DNA from 3 places in the Mesorhizobium sp. M0633 genome. Region 1 is predicted to be linked to each of the others. Evidence: riboswitches for the same ligand, from Rfam matches in the RefSeq annotation. Region 1 holds a riboswitch; each other region holds the start of a gene.
The links. Region 1 has a riboswitch for cobalamin ahead of NKI47_RS03750 (CbtB domain-containing protein). Riboswitches for the same ligand answer to the same signal wherever they lie in the genome.

Region 1 (4,274 bases):
CGGGCGCTGAAACTCTACCGCGTCGCCGACTTACTGCTGATCGCGCTGTTCGGCGTGGTCGCGGTGATCGTCATCGCCGCGTGAACGTCCGAATGGGTCGGCAAACCCGACCTACCAGGTAACACGGACTTCCTTTGCGCTCGGATCGGCTTCCACGCCAAACCTTTTGATCGCGTACCCACCGGCAGCTACGGGAGAAGATTTCAATAAGGGTTCGACTACGACAAAAAGTCGTTCAGCGTTTGGCCCATACATGTAGAGGATGCATTCGCCTTCACCAAACAAGTCACCGTCAAACTCGCCGACCGATGCATCCTCGATAGCTTTCTCTAGCCGATTCTCGAGCGCATAAATGGATTCGCGTTCGTCAGCGGCACCAAACTGACCATCATTGAGAATAAGATAGACGATTACCGCCTGGTCCACGAACAATCTCCAGCTTCGCAAGCGACCAGAACTCTATCCCTGACATCCGGCGGCACTGAAACTCTACCGGATCGCCGACTTTCTGCTGATCGCACTGTTTGGGGTAATCTCGACGGTCGTAATTCTGTTGTGATCTTCGCCCGATCCCAGGCGAAACAAAAACCCACCATGCGGCGGGTCGTTGGAGCCAATTAGCACCATACCGAAATTAGTAGCATAGCTGCCGGCACAAAGCAAGAACAAAATAGGGCGCCTTCAGCCTTGAAGGTTCGCAGCTTAGTTCCAGCTTGGGTTCCTCGCCCCACGAAAGTGGGGAGAGGTGGCTCGGCGAAGCCGAGACGGAGAGGGGAACCGCGCTCTACGAAAGCCCCTCTCCGGCCGCTTCGCGACCACCTCTCCCCCGCTTCGCGGCGGGCGAGGAACCCAAATCTTGAGAGGTCGAGACACCGCGCCTCTGCCTCCCCAGCAACCCCCTCAGAACTCGATCCCCTGCTGCGCCTTCACGCCGGCGGAGAAGTGGTGCTTAGTCACGCCCATCTCGGTGACCAGATCGGCCGCCTCGACCAATACCGGTTTGGCGTTGCGGCCGGTGACGACGACATGCAGGCCTTCGCGACGCGCCTTCAGCGCCGCGACCACCTTTTCGAGATCGAGGTAGTCGTAGCGCAGCGCGATGTTCAGCTCGTCGAGCACCACGAGGCTGATCGACGGCTCGGCCATCAGCTCCAGCGCTTTCGCCCAGGCAGCCTCGGCCGCCGCGATGTCGCGCTTCAGATCCTGTGTCTCCCAGGTAAAGCCCTCGCCCATGGCGTGCCAGACGACACGGTCGCCGAAGGCGGCAAAGGCGTCTTTCTCGCCGGTGTGCCATTTGCCCTTGATGAACTGAACGACGCCGACGCGCTTGCCATAGCCGAGCATCCTGAGCGCCAGCCCAAAGGCGGCCGTGGTCTTGCCCTTGCCCGGTCCGGTGTTGACGATCAGCAGTCCCTTCTCGACCGTCTTGGCCGCGACCTCGGCGTCCTGCACCGTTTTGCGCTTGGCCATCTTGGCGCGGTGGCGTTCCTCGTCCTTGGGATCGATAGTATCAGCCATGTCATTTCACCTTGAGCGGCAGCCCCGCCACCATCAAAAGCACGGTGCCGGCAACAGCTGCGACGTCCTGGTTCAGCCGGCCGGCGGCGTCGCGAAACCGTCTTGCCAGCGCATTGTCCGGCACGATGCCCTGGCCGACCTCGTTGGACACCACGAACCACGGCCCACGCGGCCGCGACAGCACATCGGCCAGCCTCCGGCATTCGGCCTCGACATCATGGTCGGCCAGCATATGGTTGGTCAGCCACAGCGTCAGGCAGTCGATCAGCACCGGCTGGCCGTCAGGCAGCGCTCCGATCGCGCCGGCAAGGTCGAGCGGCGCATCGATGGTCGTCCAGCCGGCGCCGCGGCGCGAGCGGTGCAGCGCGATGCGCTGGCGCATCTCGTCGTCATAGGCTTGCGCCGTGGCGATATAGCTCCAAGGCGGCGGGCCGACCGTCACCAGGCTCTCGGCATGCGCGCTCTTGCCGGAGCGCGCACCGCCGATGACCAGGGTCAGTGCCCCGGCAGCGCGGTCAGGCAAAGCTGTCGCGCAGGCTGGTCGCCGTGCCGGTGAAGCGTCCGCGCACCACGCCGACGACCGCGCCGAGCACCAGCCAGAACACCAGATTGGTCAGCGTCACCGCCACCACGAACTGGTGGTGCAGGCCTTCCGGGATCGCCGTCTCGAAGCTATCGGGCTGCGGCGCGCCGACGATATGCGGCGCAACGATCAACGCCACGGCAAGAGCCACCAGCGGCAGCGATCTGCGGAAGACTATAAGGCCGAGACCGGCCGCTGTCGCCACCACTGTTGCCCACCACCAGATCTGGCGTTGGACAAGGTCGGCCGCCGGCATCGCCGGCAGTTCCGGCGGCAGGCCGAGGCCCGGCGCCAGCGTGAACGCGGCAAAGCCGGCCAGCCCCCAGAACAGGCCCTGGCGCCAATTGCCGATGCCGCCGGCGAATTCCGAAACCGCAACCAGGACCAGCGCAAAGCCGATGCCGGTGACGATATTGGCAACGACGCTGAAGCCGAAGCGTTCGAAACCGTCGGCCGGCGCCCAGCCTTCGTCTTCCGCCGGAGCCATTGCTTCAGCCGGTGCCGGCGCGGCGCTGCTCATAGCCGTCATGCCCGCGGCGTTTTCAGCCGGTGTCGCAGGTGCCGCGGCATGGTCATGGCCGCCGCCGGCCTGTTCGTAGACTTCCGCCTTTAGGATGAGCGGCACCGTGGCATAGGCTTGCATGCAGGCGAGAGCCACGCCGGCCACAAGCCCTGCGATCGCCGCGATGAACACGACGTTGCGAAACAGTGTCATGATGTCAGCCCCTTGTTAGTGGCAGGGAAAGCCCATCGAATGGCGATAGTCGTGCGCGGCATTGTGGACCGCATCGATATGCGAGAAGCCGACAAAGCCCATGACGAAAATGCCGAGGAATGCAGCAAGCGCCAGCTGCATGAGACGCGACTGCGAGGAGGCGGAAGCGCCGAGCGAAACGGAAGCGGTATTCATGTCTTGTCCTTTCGCCCTCCACCCGAGGGCATAGAAGTCAGTTTCCTGTCGCCGGCAGGTCTCCTGGCTCGCGGATCAGCGCCCTTCCCCACCTTCCCGAAGGCGAACCTTCAGTGGCATATGGAGAGGACTACCGCACACAGTTGCGGGGGCAGCCACGGCATTGGGCAAACAACTTGCCCTCACCGCATTCCCTCTTGGTTCCAAACGGAACCGACGACATCAGTGACTATAGGCAGAATCGCCGCGCCCGGCAAACCAAATTCCGCCGGATCGTGTGGCGAATGCGCCGCCTCGCCAAGCCCGGTCGGCCGGCGCCGCGATTGACAATTTTCGCAGCCGGGTGTCGGCTGGCGGATGGGGAGGAAGCCGGCATGCAACCCAGCCCGAATGAGCGCGGTCCCTACAACGGCCTGACGCGGGCCGAGCCGACGCTGCCGTCATCAGCCTATTGGGACATCGCGGCCTATCAGCGCGATCTCGAGGCCATCTGGTATCGCAACTGGCTGCTCGTCTGCCGCGAGGCCGACCTTGCCCAGCCGCTGGCTTTCAGGACGTTCCGCATAGGCACGCAGGAGGTCGTCGTGCTGCGCGACGAGACCGGCGAGTTGCGCGCCTTCCACAACACCTGCCGGCATCGCGGCTCGCAGCTTTGCCAGCAGAGCGAAGGACGGCTGAAGGCGCGGCTCATCACCTGCCCATACCATGCCTGGTCCTATTCGCTGCACGGCGATCTGGTGCGCGTGCCGTCGAAATCGCTGCCGGACGGCTTCGACAAGGCCGATCATCCGCTCTACCGGGTCGCGCTTTCGGTGTGGCGCGGTTTTGTCTTCGTCAATCTGGCGGAAGACGCTGCCGGCTCGGCTGAAACATCCTTCGATCCGGCATCCGGCAGCCTCGCCAACTGGCCGTTGGAAACGCTGCTGAGCGGCCATGTGCTGCGCAAGGTGATAAACTGCAACTGGAAGGTATTTTGGGAAAATTTCAACGAGTGCCTGCACTGCCCCGGCGTCCACAAGGACCTGTCGCGGCTGGTGCCGATCTATGGCCGCGGCCTGATGGGCCGGCACGACGACCCCGAATGGGCGCGCCACGCCGACAATGACGCGCCGGAATTTGCCGGCGGCTTGCGGGCCGGGGCCGAAACTTGGTCGCGCGACGGGCGCGTCCACGGCTCGGTCTTTTCCGGCCTGACGCCGGGCGAGCGTGCCGCCGGGCAGACCTATGCCACCAGCATGCCGTCGATGTTCGTCGTCGGCCATG
Region 2 (4,274 bases), on a different contig from region 1:
CAGGCCGGCCTCTGCGCGCGCAACACGGCGGATCGGGTCGACTTCGATCCGCTTCATGCGTGACACATCGATCACCAAGCCGCCGTCGCATACCGAACTGCCGGCGACGTTATGACCACCGCCGCGGACGGCGACGAGGAAGCCTTGCGATCGGGCGAAGTTGACGGCCGTGACGACATCGCTGGATTCGGCGCAATAGAAAACAGCCGCCGGCCTCTTATCGACCATGCCATTCCAAACTCTGCGCGCCTGGTCATAGCCAGGGTCGTCCGGAAGGATCAGATCGCCGCTAATCGCCTGCCTGAGCCGGGCGATATCTGGCGCCTGCAACGTCGGCTCGGAACCGTCTATAAGCTTGAACATGCTCATCGAGGGATACCCTTCGTGATTCAGCACGGTTGGACAGGCCGCTGTCGTTCACCGGATCACAATGATCTCATGCGGCGCCATTCGCTGCAAAATCGAATATCTCAGTCGCTGGATGAGCTAAATTCATCTAAACTGCCTGGATGAGAAAACTTCCGCCGCTCGGGTCGCTTCGCGCCTTCGAAGCCGCTGCCAGGCTGATGAGCTTCAGGAAGGCCGCGACGGAACTCGGCGTGACGCCAACGGCCATCAGCCACCAGATTCGATTGCTGGAGGAGGTCTGTGGGCAACTGCTGTTCCGGCGGCGCCCACGACCGCTCGTGCTCACAGGCGTGGGCGAACGGCTATTCCCGGTAATTTGCAGCGGCTTCGACGCTTTCGCTGCGGCAATAGCATCAGCCTCGGCCGGAGTTGGCCAACGCCCGTTGCGCGTGACGAGCCCAAATGCATTTGCCAGCCGATGGCTGGTTCCGCGCCTGTCGAAGTGGCGCGAACAGCATCCGAACATTCCACTGGAGATCATCGGGACAGACGCCGTTCTGGACCTGCGAGCCGGTGACGCCGACGTCGCGATCCGCTATGCGCGCAGGATGCCGCGGGATGTTCCCGCGCAGGAAATTTTTCGGGACGCATTCTTTCCGGTATGCAGCCCGGAGTTGTTCGCAGGAGGCGACCGACAGATCGAGCGCGCCGCCGATCTGCTGCAATACCCGCTCATCCATTTCAATTGGACGAACCGCGACCCGGAAGCGCCGACTTGGCAACGATGGCTGGCGATCGCACGCTCGATCGATCCCAGCATCCCCAATGCCAACCAGGCATGGGACCTAAGCTTCCGCGAAGAGCTGCACGCGATTGACGCGGTAGCGGCAGGCCAAGGTATCGCTATCTGCAGCGATGTGGTCGTCAGTGGCGAACTCGAGGCTGGCAGGCTAGTCAAGGCACATGATCTCTGTCTGCCAGGCTATGGCTTTTACCTTGCCTGCGTAGCCAATCACCCCCGACAAGCGCATATCGAAGCGTTTTCCGCCTGGATGAGATCGATAGTCTGAGCATCTGAACGCCGATCTTCTGCATGCTCGTCACAAGCGGTAGCAGCGCTTCCTGCGCTTCGGGGTCGCCTGCCGCGCCTCACACTTTGACCGGTATCCAAATTTCCAGCCTTGCCGCTACAGGGATCGAATTCCGGCGCATCGGCGACCTCGCGCCCAGATGCCGGCAGCCATTTGTCCCAAATCGTGTTGGGGGTTGACAGAAGCAGACAACGTCCTCTAGGTACGTAATGTTATTACATTACGAGGTATGCATGACTCCTTCTGACAAGACCCTTGCTCCAGCGGCTGTCCGAACTCCGAAAATTTATTGCGCTGTGAGTGGCGGAAAATTAGGGTGGCTGAGTGATGGTCCCCGAGTCGAAAGGCAAGGGGTGAAAAGGGAACACGGTGAGGTCTTCGGATCGAGGCCGTGGCTGCCCCCGCAACTGTAAGCGGTTAGCAAGATCCGAAGTGCCACTGGCCGGCAAGGCTGGGAAGGCAGGATGGCGCAAAGACCCGCGAGCCAGGAGACCTGCCATCAGCATGAGTTGACCGGACGGGGTGTGCCGGGAGGAGACGTGGACATCGGTCTTGTCGGCCGGTCCGTCCAGCTTCCTTCCGTCGCCATTGAGAAAGTGACGGTAAGTTGGACGCCTCCCAGCCTCTTCTTGAAGCGCGCGAACTGAGTGCGACGGCAAATGGCCAGCGCCTGGTTAGTGCGGTGAGCCTTTCGCTAGCGGCGGGCGACCGCCTCGCCATCATCGGCCCTAACGGCGCCGGCAAGACGACGCTGCTGCGCATGCTCTGCGGTACGCTGCGGCCAAGCGCGGGAGATGTGAGATTCTCCGGACGCCGGCTGGAGAGATTTTCGGCCGCCGAGCGGGCGCTGCACATGGCGGTCGTCGGCCAGACCGATCAGCCCGACCCGCGGCTTGCCGTGATCGACTATGTCGAGCTTGGGCGCGTCCCCCATGCGGGCATGCGACGAAGGAGCGAGCAACGCGACATCGTCATCGAAGCGCTTCGCAGAACCGGCCTGATGCCGCTGCTCGGCCGCACAATCGGCTCGCTATCCGGTGGCGAGCGGCAACGCGCCCAGCTGGCGCGCGCCATCGCCCAGGAGCCCAAAATCCTGTTCCTCGATGAACCGACCAATCATCTCGATCCGCGCGCCCGCAGCGACCTTCTCGAACTCGTATCGCAGTTTGGCATGACCGTGGTGGCGGTGCTTCATGATCTGTCGCTGGTCACGCCATTTGCCACCAGGGTCGCGGTGATGAACGAGGCCCGCCTGCAGGCACTCGCCGGTCCGCACGAGGCGCTGACCAAGCAATTGATCCGCGAGACTTTCGGCGTCGACGTGCTTCGGCTGCGCCATCCCACCGAGGACCGCGAACTTACGATCTTCGACGTTCCTAACCGTGCCTCTTCCCATCCTGATCTGACCAAGGAGCAACATTCGTGAAACGCCTTTGCCTCCCTACTGCTTGCCCAGGCGGCCTTCGCTTTTCCCGTGACCGTTGACAGCTGCGGCACGCCGCTGACGTTCGAAGCCGCGCCGAAGCGCGCCGTTATCCAAGATCTGAACATGGCGGAGATGGCCTTCGCGCTGGGGCTGCAACCGTCGATCGTCGGCCTGACGGGCATCACCGGATGGTACAAGGTCGGTCCGGAATTCAAGGCTGAGCAGGGCGCGATCCCGGAACTCGCACCGAAATACCCGACGCTCGAAAACCTCGTCGCCGTCGAGCCCGATTTCTTCTTCGCCGGCTGGTATTACGGCATGAAGCCAGGTGGCGAGGTGACGCCCGATACGCTGGCGCCGTACGGTATCAAGACGCTGGTGCTGACGGAAAGCTGCGTCCATCTCGACCAGAACCGCCCCGCCGCCTCGATGGACCTGCTCTATGGCGACGTCGAAAAGCTGGGCAAGATTTTTGGCAAGGAAGTAGAGGCGGAAAAGCTTGTTTCGCGCTGGAAAACGCAACTCGCCGGTATCACGGCGAAGGTTGGCGACCGCAAGGGTACGCGCGTGTTTCTTTACGACTCCGGCGAAGACAGACCTTTCACATCAGGCAAGTTCGCGAACCCCAGCGCCATGATCGCTGCTGCCGGCGGCGACAACATCATGGCCGACATGGCGACGAGTTGGGGCAATACGGATTGGGAGACGGTGGCGGCCCGCAATCCGCAATTCCTTATCCTGCTCGACTACCAGGACGGCGGCGGCTACAGGAAACTGCTCGATTTCCTCAAAGCCCATCCGGCGATGAAGGAGACTGATGCGGTCAAAAATGAACGCTTCGTCGCGCTGCGCTATGCCGAACTGACACCTGGGCCTGCCAACATCGAGGCGATCGGCAAGATCGCCAGGGCGATGCACCCGGAAGCTTTCTGAGCTTGCGCCAGAGAGCGTTCGAATTGGCCATGACAGCAGGAGCAGCAGCAATTGCTGCTCTTGCTTTGTTGTCGATTGCCTATGGATCGACGGTCATCGCGCTGAGCGACGTGATTGCTGCGCTCGGACATGCGGCCGGGCTGGACGGAGACATCGTGTCCGGTCCGGCCGGCAAGATCCCGATTGCCAAGATCGTTGTCGATCTCAGGCTGCCGCGCACGATTATGGCCATCTGTGTCGGCGCCGGGCTGGGCGTCATCGGCGCGCTGCTGCAGACGGTAACGCGCAACGACCTCGCCGATCCGTTCCTGTTCGGCCTGTCGTCCGGAGCGGCGGCCGGCGCGGTTTCCGTCATCACCATTTTTGGCGACCATTTCGGCATCTGGACGTTGCCGGTCGCGGCCTTCACGGGCGGCGTATTAGCCGCCGGCATCGTGCTTTTGCTGGTTTCGCGGGTGAGGGGGCAAGGCCCCGAA
Region 3 (4,274 bases), on a different contig from region 1:
GCACCAGCGCCGTCATATTTGCCGGCCCGCCCTCGCGGAAATAGCCAAGCAGGGCGTCCAACTCCTCGCGCGGCAGCGTCGAGCCTTCGATCAGTCGCAAATCCTCGTCGTGGCTCTCGCCCGGTAGGAGCGCCAGCTTGATACCGCGATTTCGCGCGATAACGGCGAGCTGGTCGCAGCCATAGCGCCACCAGTCATAGCCGCCGAGGATGCGGACCAGAATGACCTTGGCGTGGCGGGCGACGCTGTCGATCCACAGGTCGACGGACATCGGATGGCGCAGGTCGCGCAAGGCGGCGAGCCGCATCGACGGCAGGCGGTGCGCATCTGCCTTCCACGCCGCCGCCAGCCCGGCCAGGTCGCTGTCGGTGAAGGACAGCGCCACGACATCCGCAGGCGTTTGCCTGAGATCGACGGGCTCGGCGAGATCGTCGAGCGAGGCGGATGTGGTGGTGAGGATGTGCATCGCGGCTCGTACCTGGGGTCAGCCGGCGAGGATACGCTCGATGGCCGGGCGGTTCAGCCCTTTCAGGCCGATGACGACCAGGCGCGAGCGGCGGTCGTCTTCAGCGGTCCAGGCGCGGTCGTAATAGTGGTTGACGCGCGGACCGACGGCCTGCAGCAGGAGCCGCATCGGCTTGCCGCCGACTTCGACGAAACCCTTGACGCGCAACACGTTTTCTTCCTCCGCCGCCGTGGCGACCCGTTGTGCGAGCTCGTCCGGGTTGGACACAGACGCGATGTCGATGACGAACGAGTCAAAATCGTCATGTTCGTGGTCGAGCTCGTCGTCGTGGTGGGTCTTGCGGTTCTCGATGTCGTCCTCGACGGCAAGGCCGAGGCCGAGCAGCACCGACGGGTCGACCTTGCCTTGCGAAGTCGGTACGATCTTCACCGCCCGCGCAACGTGCTTGCCGATGACGGCATTGGCACGGGCCGAGCCGGCGGCGTCCAGCAGGTCGCTCTTCGACAGGATGATCAGGTCGGCGCAGGCGAGCTGGTCTTCGAACACTTCCTCGACCGGATCGTCATGGTCGAGCGTCTCGTCCTGTGCGCGCCGGGCCTGCAGGGCGTCCATGTCATTGGCTACGCGGCCATCAGCCAGCGCCGGTCCGTCGACCACGGCAATGACGCCGTCGACCGTCACGCGGCTTTTCACCGACGGCCACTGGAAGGCCTGGACCAGCGGCTTGGGTAAAGCGAGGCCGGATGTCTCGATCAGGATGTGGTCGACCCTCGGCGTCAGCGACAGGATCTGGTCCAGCGCCGGGACGAAATCATCGGCGACGGTGCAGCAGATGCAACCATTGGCCAGCTCGACGATGTTTTCCTCGGGGCAGGTGTCGATGGCGCAGCCCTTCAGGATCTCGCCGTCGATGCCGATATCGCCGAACTCGTTGACGATGATGGCCAGCCGCTTGCCTTTGGCATTTTCGAGCAGATGGCGGATCAGCGTCGTCTTGCCGGCGCCGAGAAAGCCGGTGACGACGGTGCAGGGCACGCGGGAGACGGAAGCGGTCATATCTGATCCTTCAAAAGGTCGAGGGGTGGGATGCGGGCAACCAGGCCACGCTTCAGGCAATCGGGGCGGCCGCGCCATGGAATGAGACCGTCCGTCGCGGTGGCGAAGAGCTTTGCCCCAGCGACGAGATCGGCGCCGCTGGTCGTGGTCAGGTCGCCGAAGACGTAGCTCCAGCAGCCGTCGCGCAGCATGGCGGCGCTGAGCCGGCGCTTGCAGTTGCCGAGGCATTCGACGGTGCGGATATTGATGTTTTCGCCGGAAGCGGCGCGGCGTGTGTCCTCGGCAAGCAGCTCGCCGGCGCGCGGATGAGCGTCCGATCCGGTCTCGTCCCGGCAGGACGAGCAGACGATCACGGTAACGCCGGCCGGGGAATCGCCATGGCCGGACAATAAATCCGCTGTCTCAGCCGGAAAACTGCTGTCGCGTTCCAAATCAGGCTCCTTGCCCGGAAAACCCGCCAGGCGATCGGATTCTTATGTCCTAGACGGCAGGTCTCCTGGCTCGCGGGTCATCGCCTGGGTGCCGCCTTCCCGGGAATATCCCAGTGGTTTTCGGCCGAGGCTCGTCGCTTACAGTTGCGGGGACAGCCGCGGATTTGAAATCGAGATTTCGCACCGCATTCCCTCTTGGCCCTTGCCGTTGCGGGCAGGGGACCGTCTGGAACGGATTTAGGCTTGTGGAGGCAGTCGTGTCAACGCACGTCTATGACGCGGCGATATCCGCGAGCGAACGGCCGAGGTCGCCGGCAGCGGTCACCTCGATGCGTTCCAGGCCGAGCCAGCCCTGCATCTGCTTCAATTCTTCGAAAAGCTCGGCTGCGGTTTGCAGCGAGGCGCCGGGCTCCGCATAGGCGGCATGGACGCGCAGTACGCCGGCCGGGCGGTCGGCCCTGAGGTCAACGCGCCCGACGATGCTGTCGCCGAACAGGAACGGCAGCACGTAATAGCCATACCGGCGCTTTTCGGCCGGCGTGTAGATCTCGATGCGGTAGTGGAAATCGAACAAGCGCTCGGTGCGCGACCGCTCGAAGACGACAGGATCGAACGGCGCGAGCAAGGCGCGCGCCTCGATCTTGCGCGGTAAACGGGCGTCCTTGTGGAGATAGGCTGTTTTGTTCCAGCCTTCGACGCTCACCGGCAACAGGTCGCCGGCCTCGACCAACTCCTCGATGCGGCCCTTGATGTCGGCCGGCGACAGCCGGAAATAGTCGCGCAGGTCTCCTGCCGTGGCGATGCCGTGGGCGCGGGCCGAGATGCGCAGCAATTCGCGATGTGCATCCTCGGGACAGGGAACCGGTAGCGCGAGTACCGCCGGCGGCAGCACGCGCTCCGGCAGATCGTAGAACCGCTCGAAGCCGCGGCGATGCGCAGTGGTGATGCGGCCGGCCCAGAACAGCCATTCGAAGGCGTGCTTGGCATGGCTCCAGCCCCACCAGCCGCCCGAACCCTTCTGCCCTTCGAAAGCCGACGCTGCGATCGGGCCTCGTTCGGCGACCTCGCGAGAGATGTCTTCGATATAGGCGGCGTGCTCGCGGCCCCATTTGGCCAGTCCGCTGTACATTTCGTCGCCGCGTTCGGCCCGCTGCATGCGCCAGCGCATCAGCGGATAGGTCTCGACCGGCAAGAACGAGGCTTCATGCGCCCAATACTCGAAGACCATGCGCTTGCGCGTGACGGCGGCGTTGTCGAGCAACGCCAGCTTGTAAGGGCCAAGCCGCGAATAAAGAGGCATATAATGGGCGCGCACCACGGCGCTGACGGAATCGATCTGCAGCAGGCCGGTACGGGCAAGCACGCGGGCCAGATGCCGGCGGTCAGGCGTGCCGGTGGGGCGCGGGTCGTTGAATCCCTGTGCCGCGAGCGCAATGCGACGGGCCATGGCAAGCGAGATTTTTTCCTTCATGAAGGCGGCATCCAGACGATGTTAGACGAGAAAATGACCTGCGATTCCGTGCCATGCTAACAGGGTTTTGGCGGCATCCATGTCAGGAGAGAAAAGTGGAGTAAAAAGTGAAGGAAATCAAACAGGAGCGGATCGGACCAGTTTTCCCGGATATGCCGTTCCAGCACCGCGATTTGAACAAGGTTTGACTTGCTTCGCCGAAAGCGCTGCGCTAACCCTCGCCGCGTTGCAGCATAGAGCCCCCTTAAAACGGTTCAGTGGTTAAACTGTCACGCTTCCGCAAGTGGGTCCGGTGCTGTAATCAGAGTGGATTGGCCGCAACGGAAAGCTGCAGAATGAACGCATTGTTGAGTTCGTACCTGCCCATCGTCCTGTTCATCGGCGTGGCGCTGGTCGTCGGACTGGCGCTGCTCGCCGCACCCTTCCTGGTGGCCTACCGCAACCCCGATCCGGAAAAGCTTTCGGCCTATGAGTGCGGCTTCAACTCGTTCGACGACGCCCGCATGAAGTTCGATATCCGCTTCTACCTGGTGTCGATCCTGTTCATCATCTTCGATCTGGAGGTGGCCTTCCTGTTTCCTTGGGCGGTGTCGTTCAGTCAGATCGGCATGCTCGGTTTCTGGTCGATGATGGTGTTTTTGGCGGTGCTGACCATCGGCTTTGCCTATGAATGGAAAAAAGGAGCGCTGGAATGGGATTGAACGACAGTTCCGGCACGCTCGTCGCGCCGAAGCCCAAGGGCCTCATCGACCCCAACACCGGCAGGCCGGTAGGGTCCGACGATCCATTCTTCCTGGAGATCAACAACGAGCTCGCCGACAAGGGCTTTCTCGTCACCTCGACCGAGGCG

Region 2: another riboswitch for cobalamin. It lies ahead of NKI47_RS33685 (ABC transporter ATP-binding protein); the one in region 1 lies ahead of NKI47_RS03750 (CbtB domain-containing protein).
Region 3: another riboswitch for cobalamin. It lies ahead of NKI47_RS10205 (DUF1636 family protein); the one in region 1 lies ahead of NKI47_RS03750 (CbtB domain-containing protein).

The regions. Positions count from the first base shown of each region.
Region 1 is NZ_JAMYQC010000003.1:36,016-40,289, reverse strand. Features, by position in the region: gene cbiB (adenosylcobinamide-phosphate synthase CbiB) at 1-84, shown strand, start outside; gene NKI47_RS03770 (hypothetical protein) at 112-426, opposite strand; gene cobO (cob(I)yrinic acid a,c-diamide adenosyltransferase) at 901-1,518, opposite strand; gene cobU (bifunctional adenosylcobinamide kinase/adenosylcobinamide-phosphate guanylyltransferase) at 1,520-2,041, opposite strand; gene NKI47_RS03755 (CbtA family protein) at 2,034-2,816, opposite strand; gene NKI47_RS03750 (CbtB domain-containing protein) at 2,832-3,011, opposite strand; cobalamin riboswitch at 3,048-3,244, opposite strand; gene NKI47_RS03745 (aromatic ring-hydroxylating oxygenase subunit alpha) at 3,386-4,274, shown strand, end outside.
Region 2 is NZ_JAMYQC010000065.1:3,363-7,636, forward strand. Features, by position in the region: gene NKI47_RS33670 (FAD-binding oxidoreductase) at 1-369, opposite strand, end outside; gene NKI47_RS33675 (LysR substrate-binding domain-containing protein) at 510-1,418, shown strand; partial or broken gene NKI47_RS33680 (AraC family transcriptional regulator) at 1,498-1,615, opposite strand; cobalamin riboswitch at 1,751-1,954, shown strand; gene NKI47_RS33685 (ABC transporter ATP-binding protein) at 2,047-2,865, shown strand; gene NKI47_RS33690 (ABC transporter substrate-binding protein) at 2,884-3,798, shown strand; gene NKI47_RS33695 (FecCD family ABC transporter permease) at 3,828-4,274, shown strand, end outside.
Region 3 is NZ_JAMYQC010000007.1:237,141-241,414, forward strand. Features, by position in the region: gene NKI47_RS10195 (cobaltochelatase subunit CobN) at 1-466, opposite strand, end outside; gene cobW (cobalamin biosynthesis protein CobW) at 485-1,522, opposite strand; gene NKI47_RS10205 (DUF1636 family protein) at 1,519-1,953, opposite strand; cobalamin riboswitch at 1,992-2,195, opposite strand; gene NKI47_RS10210 (winged helix-turn-helix domain-containing protein) at 2,225-3,424, opposite strand; gene NKI47_RS10215 (NADH-quinone oxidoreductase subunit A) at 3,760-4,125, shown strand; gene NKI47_RS10220 (NuoB/complex I 20 kDa subunit family protein) at 4,116-4,274, shown strand, end outside.